2 regions of the Streptomyces sp. NPDC126497 genome follow, and region 1 is predicted to be linked to the other one. Evidence: riboswitches for the same ligand, from Rfam matches in the RefSeq annotation. Region 1 holds a riboswitch; the other holds the start of a gene.
The links. Region 1 has a riboswitch for cobalamin ahead of ABTY20_RS23950 (SCO2321 family membrane protein). Riboswitches for the same ligand answer to the same signal wherever they lie in the genome.
Positions count from the first base shown of each region.

Region 2: it holds a riboswitch for cobalamin, as region 1 does, so the genes downstream of both, ABTY20_RS02535 (ribonucleoside-diphosphate reductase subunit alpha) here and ABTY20_RS23950 (SCO2321 family membrane protein) in region 1, are expected to answer to the same signal.

Region 1 covers NZ_JBEORT010000064.1:22,133-27,264, forward strand. Annotated here, with positions in the region: gene ABTY20_RS23940 (energy-coupling factor transporter transmembrane component T) at 1-299, opposite strand, end outside; gene ABTY20_RS23945 (SCO2322 family protein) at 292-930, opposite strand; gene ABTY20_RS23950 (SCO2321 family membrane protein) at 927-2,156, opposite strand; cobalamin riboswitch at 2,265-2,403, opposite strand; partial or broken gene ABTY20_RS23955 (glycoside hydrolase family 10 protein) at 2,501-3,864, opposite strand; gene ABTY20_RS23960 (TetR family transcriptional regulator) at 4,101-4,784, opposite strand; gene ABTY20_RS23965 (glycosyltransferase family 4 protein) at 4,991-5,132, shown strand, end outside.
Region 2 covers NZ_JBEORT010000003.1:34,483-39,614, reverse strand. Annotated here, with positions in the region: gene ABTY20_RS02550 (DUF3311 domain-containing protein) at 89-355, shown strand; gene mctP (monocarboxylate uptake permease MctP) at 352-1,980, shown strand; gene ABTY20_RS02540 (GNAT family N-acetyltransferase) at 2,059-2,565, shown strand; cobalamin riboswitch at 2,578-2,742, shown strand; gene ABTY20_RS02535 (ribonucleoside-diphosphate reductase subunit alpha) at 2,907-5,132, shown strand, end outside.

The DNA.
Region 1 (5,132 bases):
CGGGCCGCCACGACGTAGGCGGAGACGGTGAGGAGGAGGGCGAGGAGGAGGGGGTTGGTGGTGCGGGTGGCCGCGGTGCCGAGGGCCAGGGCCCAGAGCCACCAGGCGCCGGGGTGGAGCGGGGTGCGGTGCGTGTGCCGGGCGGGGGCGGGGGCGCTCGCCGGCGCTTCCGGGGTGCCGACGCGCCCGCCCTCCCCCCCTCTCGACCTCGCTCGAGCGGGGGGAGCCCCCTCGGCCCGGCGGCACGACCGTCCGCGGTCGTGCGGGTGGTCGTGCCCGCGGTCGGGCGCGTTACGCACGGCGGCGGGCCTGCCGGATCGCTGCCGCCGCGAGGAGGGCGACCACGGCGATTCCGGCGGCCAGGCCGACCGACGGGCCGTCCGAGTCGTCCGACCCGGTCTTCTCCTCCGCGGGCGCGGGGTCCTCGTCCGTGGAGACCTGCTCGCCGCAGCCCTTCTCCGGGTAGCCCGCTATCGCGCACAGCAGGGCGTTGGCGTCGTAGCGGAGCGGCTTCGCGACCGAGGCCAGGGCCTCGGCGGTGGTGGCGTCCTCGGGGACCCGGGCGCAGGCCGTGCGCCCGGCCGGCGGGGTCTCGCCGGACGGGGCGTCGGCGGAGGTGCCGAAGTCGACGACCAGGGCCACGCGCTTCTCGCCGTCGGCCGCCGGGGTCTTCGCGCAGATGGTGTCGAAGTCGGCGGTGCCGCGCGGCTCCGCCGCGTCGGCGGAGTCCTCGCTGACGGAGAAGCGGAAGCCGTGGACGTCGCCGTCGGCGGGCCGGGCGAGGGACGGACCCTGGGTGGCGTACGTCCACGCCGTGCCGTCCTGCTCCCAGAAGGACCAGTAGCGGTAGCCGGTGGCCTGCGCCTGGCCCGCGCCCGCCAGCAGGGGCAGGAGCGCCGCCAGGAGCAGGACGGCGGCCCGGCGGATCACGGCTGCTGCCGCTTCGCGCGGCCGCTGATCAGGAAGCCGATGCCGATGCCGGCGACCAGGCAGACGCCGACGAACCACCAGACGCCGAAGCCGGAGCCCTGCTCCTCCTTCACGTCGTCCCCGTCCTCGCTCTTCGCCCCGGTCGTCTTCTCCTGGGCGGCCGGGCCGGTCGCGCCCAGCCGCTCCACCAGGTCCGTGCCGCCGAAGTCGCGCGGGTCGGCGCCGGTCGCGTGGGCCGCGAAGATGAGCTGGGCGTAGGCGGCGGGGCCGCTCTGCTCCGCCCAGCCGGCGGCGTTCTTCTCCAGCCAGGCCAGGGACTTCTTCGCCTGCTCGTCGGCGCCCTGGGCGGCGAGCGCGACCACCGCGTCGGCGGTGTTGCCGTAGTCGGGCTGGTCCTCGGCGCCGGCGAGGGCGGAGGTGAGGTGGCCGGTCCTCGCGAGGGCGTCCGCGAGGTGGGCGGCACCGTTGGCGGCGGCCCGCTGCGGGGTGTCGGCCTCCTCGCAGGCGGCGTCCTCCGCCGCCTCGCCCCCGCCGGGCTCGACGACCAGGCCCGCGCCGAGCGAGCCGAGCACGCCCGCCGCCGTCGCGTCCGCGTTGGCGACCAGCCCGCCCTTCTTGTCCGGCTGGAAGGCGAACGCTCCCGCGCCGTCGCCCTCGCAGGGCAGCGCCAGCCCCAGCAGGGCGTCGTGGGGGGACTTGCCGTCCTTCTTCACCTCGGCCGGCTCCTCGCCGGCGGCGGCGAGCGCGCCGATGACGACGGAGGTGGAGTTGGTGTCGCTGGCGCCGCCCGCGGTGTAGCCCCAGCCGCCGTCCTCGTTCTGCGCGGACTTCAGCCAGCCGACGGCCTTCTTCGTGACGTCGTCGTGGCCGCCGAGCGCGGCGAGGGCCTGGACGGCGGCGGCGGTCTGGTTGGTGTCGACCGTCGTCTTCGCGTCGCACGCCTTCGCGGTGTCGGCGCGGTACGGGGCGAAGGAGCCGTCGGCGCACTGCTGTCCGGTGAGCCAGTCGACGGCCGCCTTCGCCGGCTCGACGCCGGCCGTGTGCTGGGCGAGCAGGGCGAGCGACTGGCGCCAGACGCCGTCGTACTGCGGGTCGCCGTCGCCGTACAGGGCGGAGGGGAGCGCCCGGGACGGCGACGGGGAGGGGGTGGTGTCGGCGGCGGCCGGAGTGGCGGCGCCGATCACGGCGACGGCGGCCAGGGCCGCCGCGCTGCTGCGGACGTTCATGATCGGCGGGTGCCTTCCCTGCGGGGAGCCGGGCGGCGCGGGACACCCCGGTGGCTCGGCTCCGCATACCTCGACGGTGCCCGTGCGCCGGCGGGCTGCCGGGCACGTGAGCCGGTCACGAACCGTGCGGGGCAGTCCGGCTCACCGTCCCTGCGGACGGTTCACGGTTGCGGGTCAGCGCCGGAATTGCACCGGCTTCCCCCCGTACGGTGTGATGACGACGCCGACACTCTACCCGCCCGTAGGGAAGAGGCCGGGGGCGGCTTCGGTGAGTGAGGTCACGTGGAACGCGCACCGCCCCCGCGCCCCGGAGCGGGGTGCGGGGGCGGGCGGGACGGGGCGGGTCAGGAGGCCGTGCGGGCGCCGACCTGCGGCGGGGGTGCGGCGCCGCCGTTCACGGTGAAGCCGAAGCTGGTGGAGGCCCCGGCCGCGAGGGAGCCGTTCCGGCCGGAGCACACCGTCATGACGGTGCCGCCGCCGTCCCAGGCGGGTGAGCCGTTCCAGACGGAGAGGACCTTCTGCGGGGCGGTCATGGTGACGTCCACGCTCCAGGCGGTGATCGGCGCGCTGCCGGCCGTGGTCGTCACCTTGCCGTTGCAGCCGCCGCTCCACTGCTCCGCCGTGGTGCAGGTGGCGGCGCAGGCGCGTCCGGGCCGCCGCCGAGGGCGCTCAGCACGGCGTCGTACGCGGGCTTCTTGCCGTAGTTGTTGTCGAACAGCAGGGGAGTGCCGCTCGGCCACCCCGCGTACTTGTCCGGGATGCCCCACACCGTGATGCCGGTGCAGCGCGTCACCGCGAGGCAGGCCTTCGTGACGTCGCCGTAGTCGGTGGCCTGGGCCTGGCCCGAGCCCACGATGTCCAGTTCGGTGATCTGCACGTCGACGCCGAGGTCGGCGAAGCGCTGCAGGTTGGCCCGGTAGTCGGAGGGGACCGGGGAGTTGGGGTTGAAGTGGGACTGGAAGCCGACGCAGTCGATCGGCACGCCGCGGGACGTGAAGTCCTTGACCATGGCGTAGACGGCGTCGCTCTTCGCGTTGACGCCGTCGGTGTTGTAGTCGTTGTAGCAGAGCTTGGCGTCCGGGTCGGCCGCGCGGGCCGTGCGGAAGGCCTCCTCGATGAAGCCGTTGCCGAGCTTGCTCTGGAAGGGCGAGTTGCGCCGGGCGCCGCTGTCGCCGTCCTGGAACGCCTCGTTGACCACGTCCCAGGAGTGGATCTCGCCCTTGTAGTGGGTCATGACCTGCGTGATGTGGTTGTTCATGGCCGACCGGAGCTGGCTCGCGCCGAGTCCGGAGACCCAGCTCGGCAGCTGCGAGTGCCAGACCAGGGTGTGTCCGCGGACCTTCATGCCCTTGCTCCGGGCGTGGTCCACGATCTGGTCGGCGCGGCTGAAGAGGAAGGTGCCGCGGCGCGGTTCGACGGCGTCCCACTTCATCTCGTTCTCGGGCGTCACCGAGTTGAACTCGCGGTCGAGGGTGGCGGTGTACGGCGCCTCGCCGAGGCGGTTCGCGGCCACGGCGGCGCCGAAGTAGCGGCCCTTCTCGGCCGCCGCCGCGCCCAGGGTGTCGGCGGCGTGGGCGGTGGTCTGGGGGAGCGCGGCGAGCGCGGTGGCGGTGAGCAGGGCGGTGGTGGCGCCGAGGGCGGCGCGCGGCCGGCCGCGTCGTGCGGGGCCGTCGCCTCCGGCTCCCGCTCCCGTTCGCTTTTCGATCATGCCCATGTCATCCCTTCTCCGGTGGGGTCCCGTGCTGCGGATGGGCGGGATTGCTGCCGTGCGGTGGACCGAAAGTTTCGGACTCGGCTCCGAATTTCTGCGGCGACGATACGGACGCCGTGGGGGGCGGTCAACCGTCCGCGTAGGAAGGGACCAGGAGGGGGACTCGGCAAGGAGGGCGGGATGCCGGTGAGGGGGATGCCGTCGGCGCGGACGGAAAGGATTCGAAAGTTTCGTCAGGGGGTGTCCGTGGGCTGCGGCGCCGTCAGGTCCACCAGGCGGCACGCCGTCTCTATGTCGATCCCGACCTGGGCGATGGAGGCGCGCCCCGAGAGCCAGGTGATCAGGGCCGAGTGCCAGGTGTGCTCGATGACCCGGACGGCCGAGAGCTGCCCGGGCGTGGGATCGGTGAGCTCCATGGCGTCCAGGATGATCGCCGTGGTCTGCCGGGAGACCTGGTCGACCTCCGGGCTCGCGCTGCGGTCCGCGAACGTCAGGGCCCGCACCATCGCGTCGGCCAGGTGCGGCTCCCGCTGGAGCGCGCGGAACGCCCGCATCAGGGTCTCCGCGACCCGCTCGGCCGGGGTCTCGCCGGACGGCGGCCTCCTCCGCAGCGTGCCGTGCAGGGTCTCCAGCTGGTCCTGCATGGTGGCGACCAGCAGATGGACCTTGGACGGGAAGTAGCGGTACAGCGTGCCGAGCGCCACCTGCGAGGACTCCGCGACCTCACGCATCTGCACCGCGTCGAAGCCGCCCCGGCCGGCCAGCTGCGCGCACGCCCGCAGGATGCGGCGCCGGCGCGCCTCCTGGCGCTCGGTGAGCGGCGAGGAGCCGCCGGAGCGCGCGGTCCCGGCCCCGGTGGCCGCCTTGCCCGCCGTGGCTGCCCCGGCCGCCTCGTCCCTGTTGGCTTCGGTAGGCATGGGTCCCGTCCGTGACAGTCGGTGAGGGTGGATGATCGGACAGCATGGCACGCCGTCCGTCGTGGCGTGAATCACCTGATCCACTGCTCACAGTGTCCCTACCTGCCGGTAGATTCGGATCCTCCGAACGATCAACTCTGAAACTTGTTCTAGATTAGCGTCCCGGCGTACTGTCGCGGGACAGTGCAGGGAGAAGGGGGCCCAGGGTGACCGCTGAGGCCAGTCAGGCCGGGCCCTCGCGGGGTCCCGCATCCGACGGCTTGCGACCGCTCCGCATCGCACTCCTCACCTACAAGGGAAACCCGTTCTGCGGCGGGCAGGGCGTCTACGTGCGCCACCTCTCCCGCG
Region 2 (5,132 bases), on a different contig from region 1:
CGGACGAGGGGTTACGACCGCGCCGCCCCCTGATCTACATTTCCTGCGCATGACCGCCGGTGATCAGTGAGGGGACGGGAGCCGTCTGATGTCACAAGCCCCAGAAACCGGCGGAGGGCCGGTGGTGACGCCCGCGCGCGTCGTCATCGCCCTCTGCCTCGTCGCACCTTTCGTGGCCATGCTGTGGGTCGGGTCCTACGCGAAGACCGACCCGGTGTTCATCGGCATCCCGTTCTTCTACTGGTACCAGATGCTGTGGGTGCTGATCTCGACCGCCCTGACGATGGTCGCGTACAAGCTCTGGCAGCGTGACCAGCGCGCCCGCTCGGCCGCGAAGGGCGGTGCGGCGCGGTGAACGACGGTGTGAACGGCGTGGCGCTCGCCGTCTTCGTCTTCTTCTTCCTGCTGGTCACGGCGATGGGCTTCATGGCCTCGCGCTGGCGCAGGGCCGAGAACGAGCACAGCCTCGACGAGTGGGGCCTGGGCGGGCGGTCCTTCGGGACCTGGGTGACCTGGTTCCTGCTCGGCGGCGACCTGTACACCGCGTACACCTTCGTGGCCGTGCCGGCGGCGATCTACGCGGCGGGCGCGGCCGGCTTCTTCGCGGTGCCGTACACGATCCTGGTGTACCCGCTGATCTTCACCTTCCTGCCCCGGCTGTGGTCGGTGTCGCACCGGCACGGCTATGTGACGACGTCCGACTTCGTGCGCGGCCGGTTCGGCTCCAAGGGGCTGTCGCTGGCCGTCGCGGTCACCGGCATCCTGGCGACGATGCCGTACATCGCGCTCCAGCTGGTCGGCATCCAGGCCGTGCTGGACGTGATGGGCGTCGGCGGCGGCGAGGACACCAACTGGTTCGTCAAGGACCTGCCGCTGCTGATCGCCTTCGGCGTGCTGGCGGCGTACACGTACTCGTCGGGCCTGCGGGCGCCCGCGCTGATCGCGTTCGTCAAGGACACGCTGATCTACGTCGTCATCGCGGTGGCGATCATCTACATCCCGATCAAACTGGGCGGCTTCGACGAGATCTTCGCCAAGGCGGGCGAGGCGTACGGCCAGACCAACCCGGCCACGGGCGCACCGCGCGGTGCGACGGTGCCGGGCGAGGCGGGCCAGTGGACGTACGCCACGCTGGCGCTGGGCTCGGCGCTCGCGCTGTTCATGTACCCGCACTCGATCACGGCCACGCTGTCCTCGCGCAGCCGTGAGGTGATCCGCCGCAACACCACGATCCTGCCGCTGTACTCCCTGATGCTGGGCCTGCTGGCGCTGCTCGGCTTCATGGCGATCGCGGCCGGGGTCAAGGTCAGCAACGGCCAGCTGGCGATCCCCCAGCTCTTCGAGAACATGTTCCCGGACTGGTTCGCGGGCGTGGCCTTCGCAGCCATCGGCATCGGCGCGCTGGTGCCGGCGGCGATCATGTCGATCGCGGCGGCGAACCTCTTCACCCGCAACATCTACAAGGACTTCATCAAGCCGGACGCGACGCCGAAGCAGGAGACCCAGGTCTCCAAGATCGTGTCCCTGCTGGTGAAGGTGGGCGCCCTCGCCTTCGTCCTGACCATGGACAAGACGGTCGCGATCAACTTCCAGCTGCTGGGCGGCATCTGGATCCTGCAGACCTTCCCGGCGCTGGTGGGCGGTCTGTTCACCCGCTGGTTCCACCGCTGGGCGCTGATCGGCGGCTGGGCGGTCGGCATGGTCTACGGCACGGTCGCCGCGTACGGGGTGGCCTCGCCGACGCAGAAGCACTTCGGCGGGTCGTCGAAGGAGATCCCGGGCATCGGCGAGATCGGCTACATCGGTCTCACCGCGTTCGTGCTCAACGTCCTGGTCACGGTCGTCCTGACCTTCGTCCTTCGGGCCCTCAAGGCACCCGAGGGCATCGACCAGACCAAGCCGGAGGACTACACGGCGGACGCGGGCGACCCCGGTGTCCAGGTGGAGCTCCCGCCGGCCACGGCGGGCAGCAGCCACTGACGCCGTGGCCGCACCGGAGGACGGGCCGCCGGAGGAATCCGGCGGCCCGTCGTCGTACCCGTCCGGCACACTCCCCCCATGGACATCGTCATCCGGCCGGTGGAACCCGGCGAGCACGAGGAACTCGGTGAGATCACCGCGCAGGCCTATCTGCTGGACGGGCTGCTCGACTTCGGGGAGGACGACGCGTACCTCGGTGAGCTCGGGAACGTGGCGAAGCGGGCGGCCACCGCCGAGGTGCTGGTCGCCGTGGAGAACGGGGCGCTGCTCGGCGGGGTGACCTTCGTGCCGGGCCCCGGTCCGATGGCCGACCTGGCGGGGCCGGGCGAGGCGGAGATCCGGATGCTCGCGGTCGCCCGCACGGGACGGGGCAGGGGCGCCGGGGAGGCCCTGGTGCGTGCCTGTGTCGACCGGGCACGGGCCACCGAGGGCTGCGTACGGATCGTGCTGTCGACCCAGCGCACCATGTACTCCGCCCACCGCGTCTACGAGCGGCTGGGGTTCACCCGCACCCCGGAGCGCGACTGGAACCCGCTGCCGGAGCTGGACGACATCATGCTCCTCACCTATGAGTTGACGCTCTGAAACCAACGCGACACAAGATATGGGGTTGTCGGCGACGCCTGGCACAAGATGTATGCTCGTGCTCGCTGTCGCCGCAGGGGAATCCGGTGTGAATCCGGAACTGTCCCGCAACGGTGTACCCATGCCCGCGTGCGCGTGGGCGTCAGTCCGAGGACCTGCCGACAGTGCGCCCGGCCGTCCGGTCCGGGTGCCTGGACGTCCGGGCCTCGCGGAATGGGCCGGCGGACGCGACGCCCGTGTGCGTTCGTGTACTGCCCCCTGCGCTCTTCGAGGCCCCCGTGCCGAGCGAGGGAGAGCCCCACGTGACCATCGCGCCAGCCGATCCGGCCTCAGCGAGCGACATGACCGAGGAGAGCGGCGGCCCCGGTGCCGCGCTGCTGCGGACCCTGACCGAGCTGACCGCCGACCTGCCCGACGCCGACCCCGGCCGGGTCGCCGCCGCCGCGCTGCGCGGCCGGTCCGCGGCGGCCGACGAGGCGGAGCTGCGGGAACTCGCCACCGAGGCGGCGGCCGGGCTCATCTCGGAGGACCCGGCCTACTCCCGGCTCGCCGCGCGGCTGCTGACCATCGGCATCCGCGCCGAGGCCGCCTCGCAGGGCGTCACCTCGTTCACCGGCTCCGTCGCGACCGGGCACCGCGAGGGGCTGATCGCCGACCGGACCGCCGGATTCGTCCGGCTGCACGCCGCCCGCCTGGACGCGCTGGTCGACCCCCGGGCCGACGACCGCTTCGGCTACTTCGGCCTGCGCACCCTGTACAGCCGCTACCTGCTGCGGCACCCGCTCACCCGCAAGGTCGTCGAGACGCCCCAGCACTTCCTGCTGCGGGTGGCCTGCGGCCTCGCCGAGGACGACAGCACCCGCGCGGTGGACGAGGTCGCCGCGCTGTACGGGCTGATGAGCCGGCTGGACTACCTGCCCTCCTCCCCCACGCTGTTCAACTCCGGCACCCGGCACCCGCAGATGTCCTCCTGCTACCTGCTGGACTCCCCCAGGGACGAGCTGGACTCGATCTACGACCGCTACCACCAGGTCGCCCGCCTCTCCAAGCACGCCGGCGGCATCGGCCTGTCCTACTCCCGCGTCCGCGCCCGGGGGTCGCTGATCCGCGGCACCAACGGGCACTCCAACGGCATCGTCCCGTTCCTCAAGACGCTGGACGCCTCGGTCGCCGCCGTGAACCAGGGCGGCAGGCGCAAGGGGGCGGCGGCGGTCTACCTGGAGACCTGGCACTCCGACGTCGAGGAGTTCCTGGAGCTGCGCGACAACACCGGTGAGGACGCCCGTCGCACGCACAACCTGAACCTCGCGCACTGGGTGCCGGACGAGTTCATGCGCCGGGTGGACGCCGACGGGCCGTGGTCGCTGTTCTCCCCGGCGGACGTGCCCGAACTGGTCGACCTGTGGGGCGAGGAGTTCGACGCGGCCTACCGGGCCGCCGAGGCGAGGGGCCTGGCGAGGAAGACCCTCCCGGCCCGTGAGCTGTACGGCCGCATGATGCGCACCCTCGCACAGACCGGCAACGGCTGGATGACCTTCAAGGACGCCGCCAACCGCACGGCGAACCAGACCGCCGAGCCGGGCCACGTCATCCACTCCTCCAACCTCTGCACGGAGATCCTGGAGGTCACCGACGACGGGGAGACGGCGGTCTGCAACCTGGGGTCGGTCAACCTCGGCGCCTTCGTGGCGGACGGGGACGTCGACTGGGAACGCCTGGACGAGACCGTGCGCACGGCCGTGACGTTCCTGGACCGGGTCGTCGACATCAACTTCTACCCGACCGAACAGGCGGGCCGTTCCAACGCCCGCTGGCGCCCCGTCGGTCTCGGCGCCATGGGCCTGCAGGACGTCTTCTTCAAGCTGCGGCTGCCCTTCGACTCCCCGGAGGCGAAGGCGCTGTCCACGCGGATCGCCGAACGGATCATGCTCGCCGCGTACGAGACCTCCGCCGGCCTCGCCGAGCGCAGCGGCCCGCTCCCGGCCTGGGAGAAGACCCGTACCGCCCGGGGCGTGCTGCACCCCGACCACTACGACGCCGAGCTCACCTGGCCGGAGCGCTGGGCGGCGCTGCGGACGCGGATCGCGGCCACCGGGATGCGCAACTCGCTGCTGCTGGCGATCGCGCCCACCGCCACCATCGCCTCGATCGCGGGCGTGTACGAGTGCATCGAGCCGCAGGTGTCCAACCTGTTCAAGCGCGAGACGCTGTCCGGGGAGTTCCTCCAGGTCAATTCGTACCTGGTGGACGACCTGAAGCGGCTCGGGGTGTGGGACGCGCGCACCCGTGAGGCGCTGCGCGAGGCGGGCGGCTCGGTGCAGGACTTCGCGTGGATCCCCGAGGAGGTGCGCCGGCTGTACCGCACGGCGTGGGAGATCCCGCAGCGCGGTCTGATCGACATGGCCGCCGCCCGCACCCCGTTCCTGGACCAGGCGCAGTCGCTCAACCTGTTCCTGGAGACGCCGACCATCGGCAAGCTCTCCTCGATGTACGTCTACGCCTGGAAGCAGGGCCTGAAGACCACGTACTACCTGCGCTCCCGCCCGGCCACCCGGATCGCCCGTGCG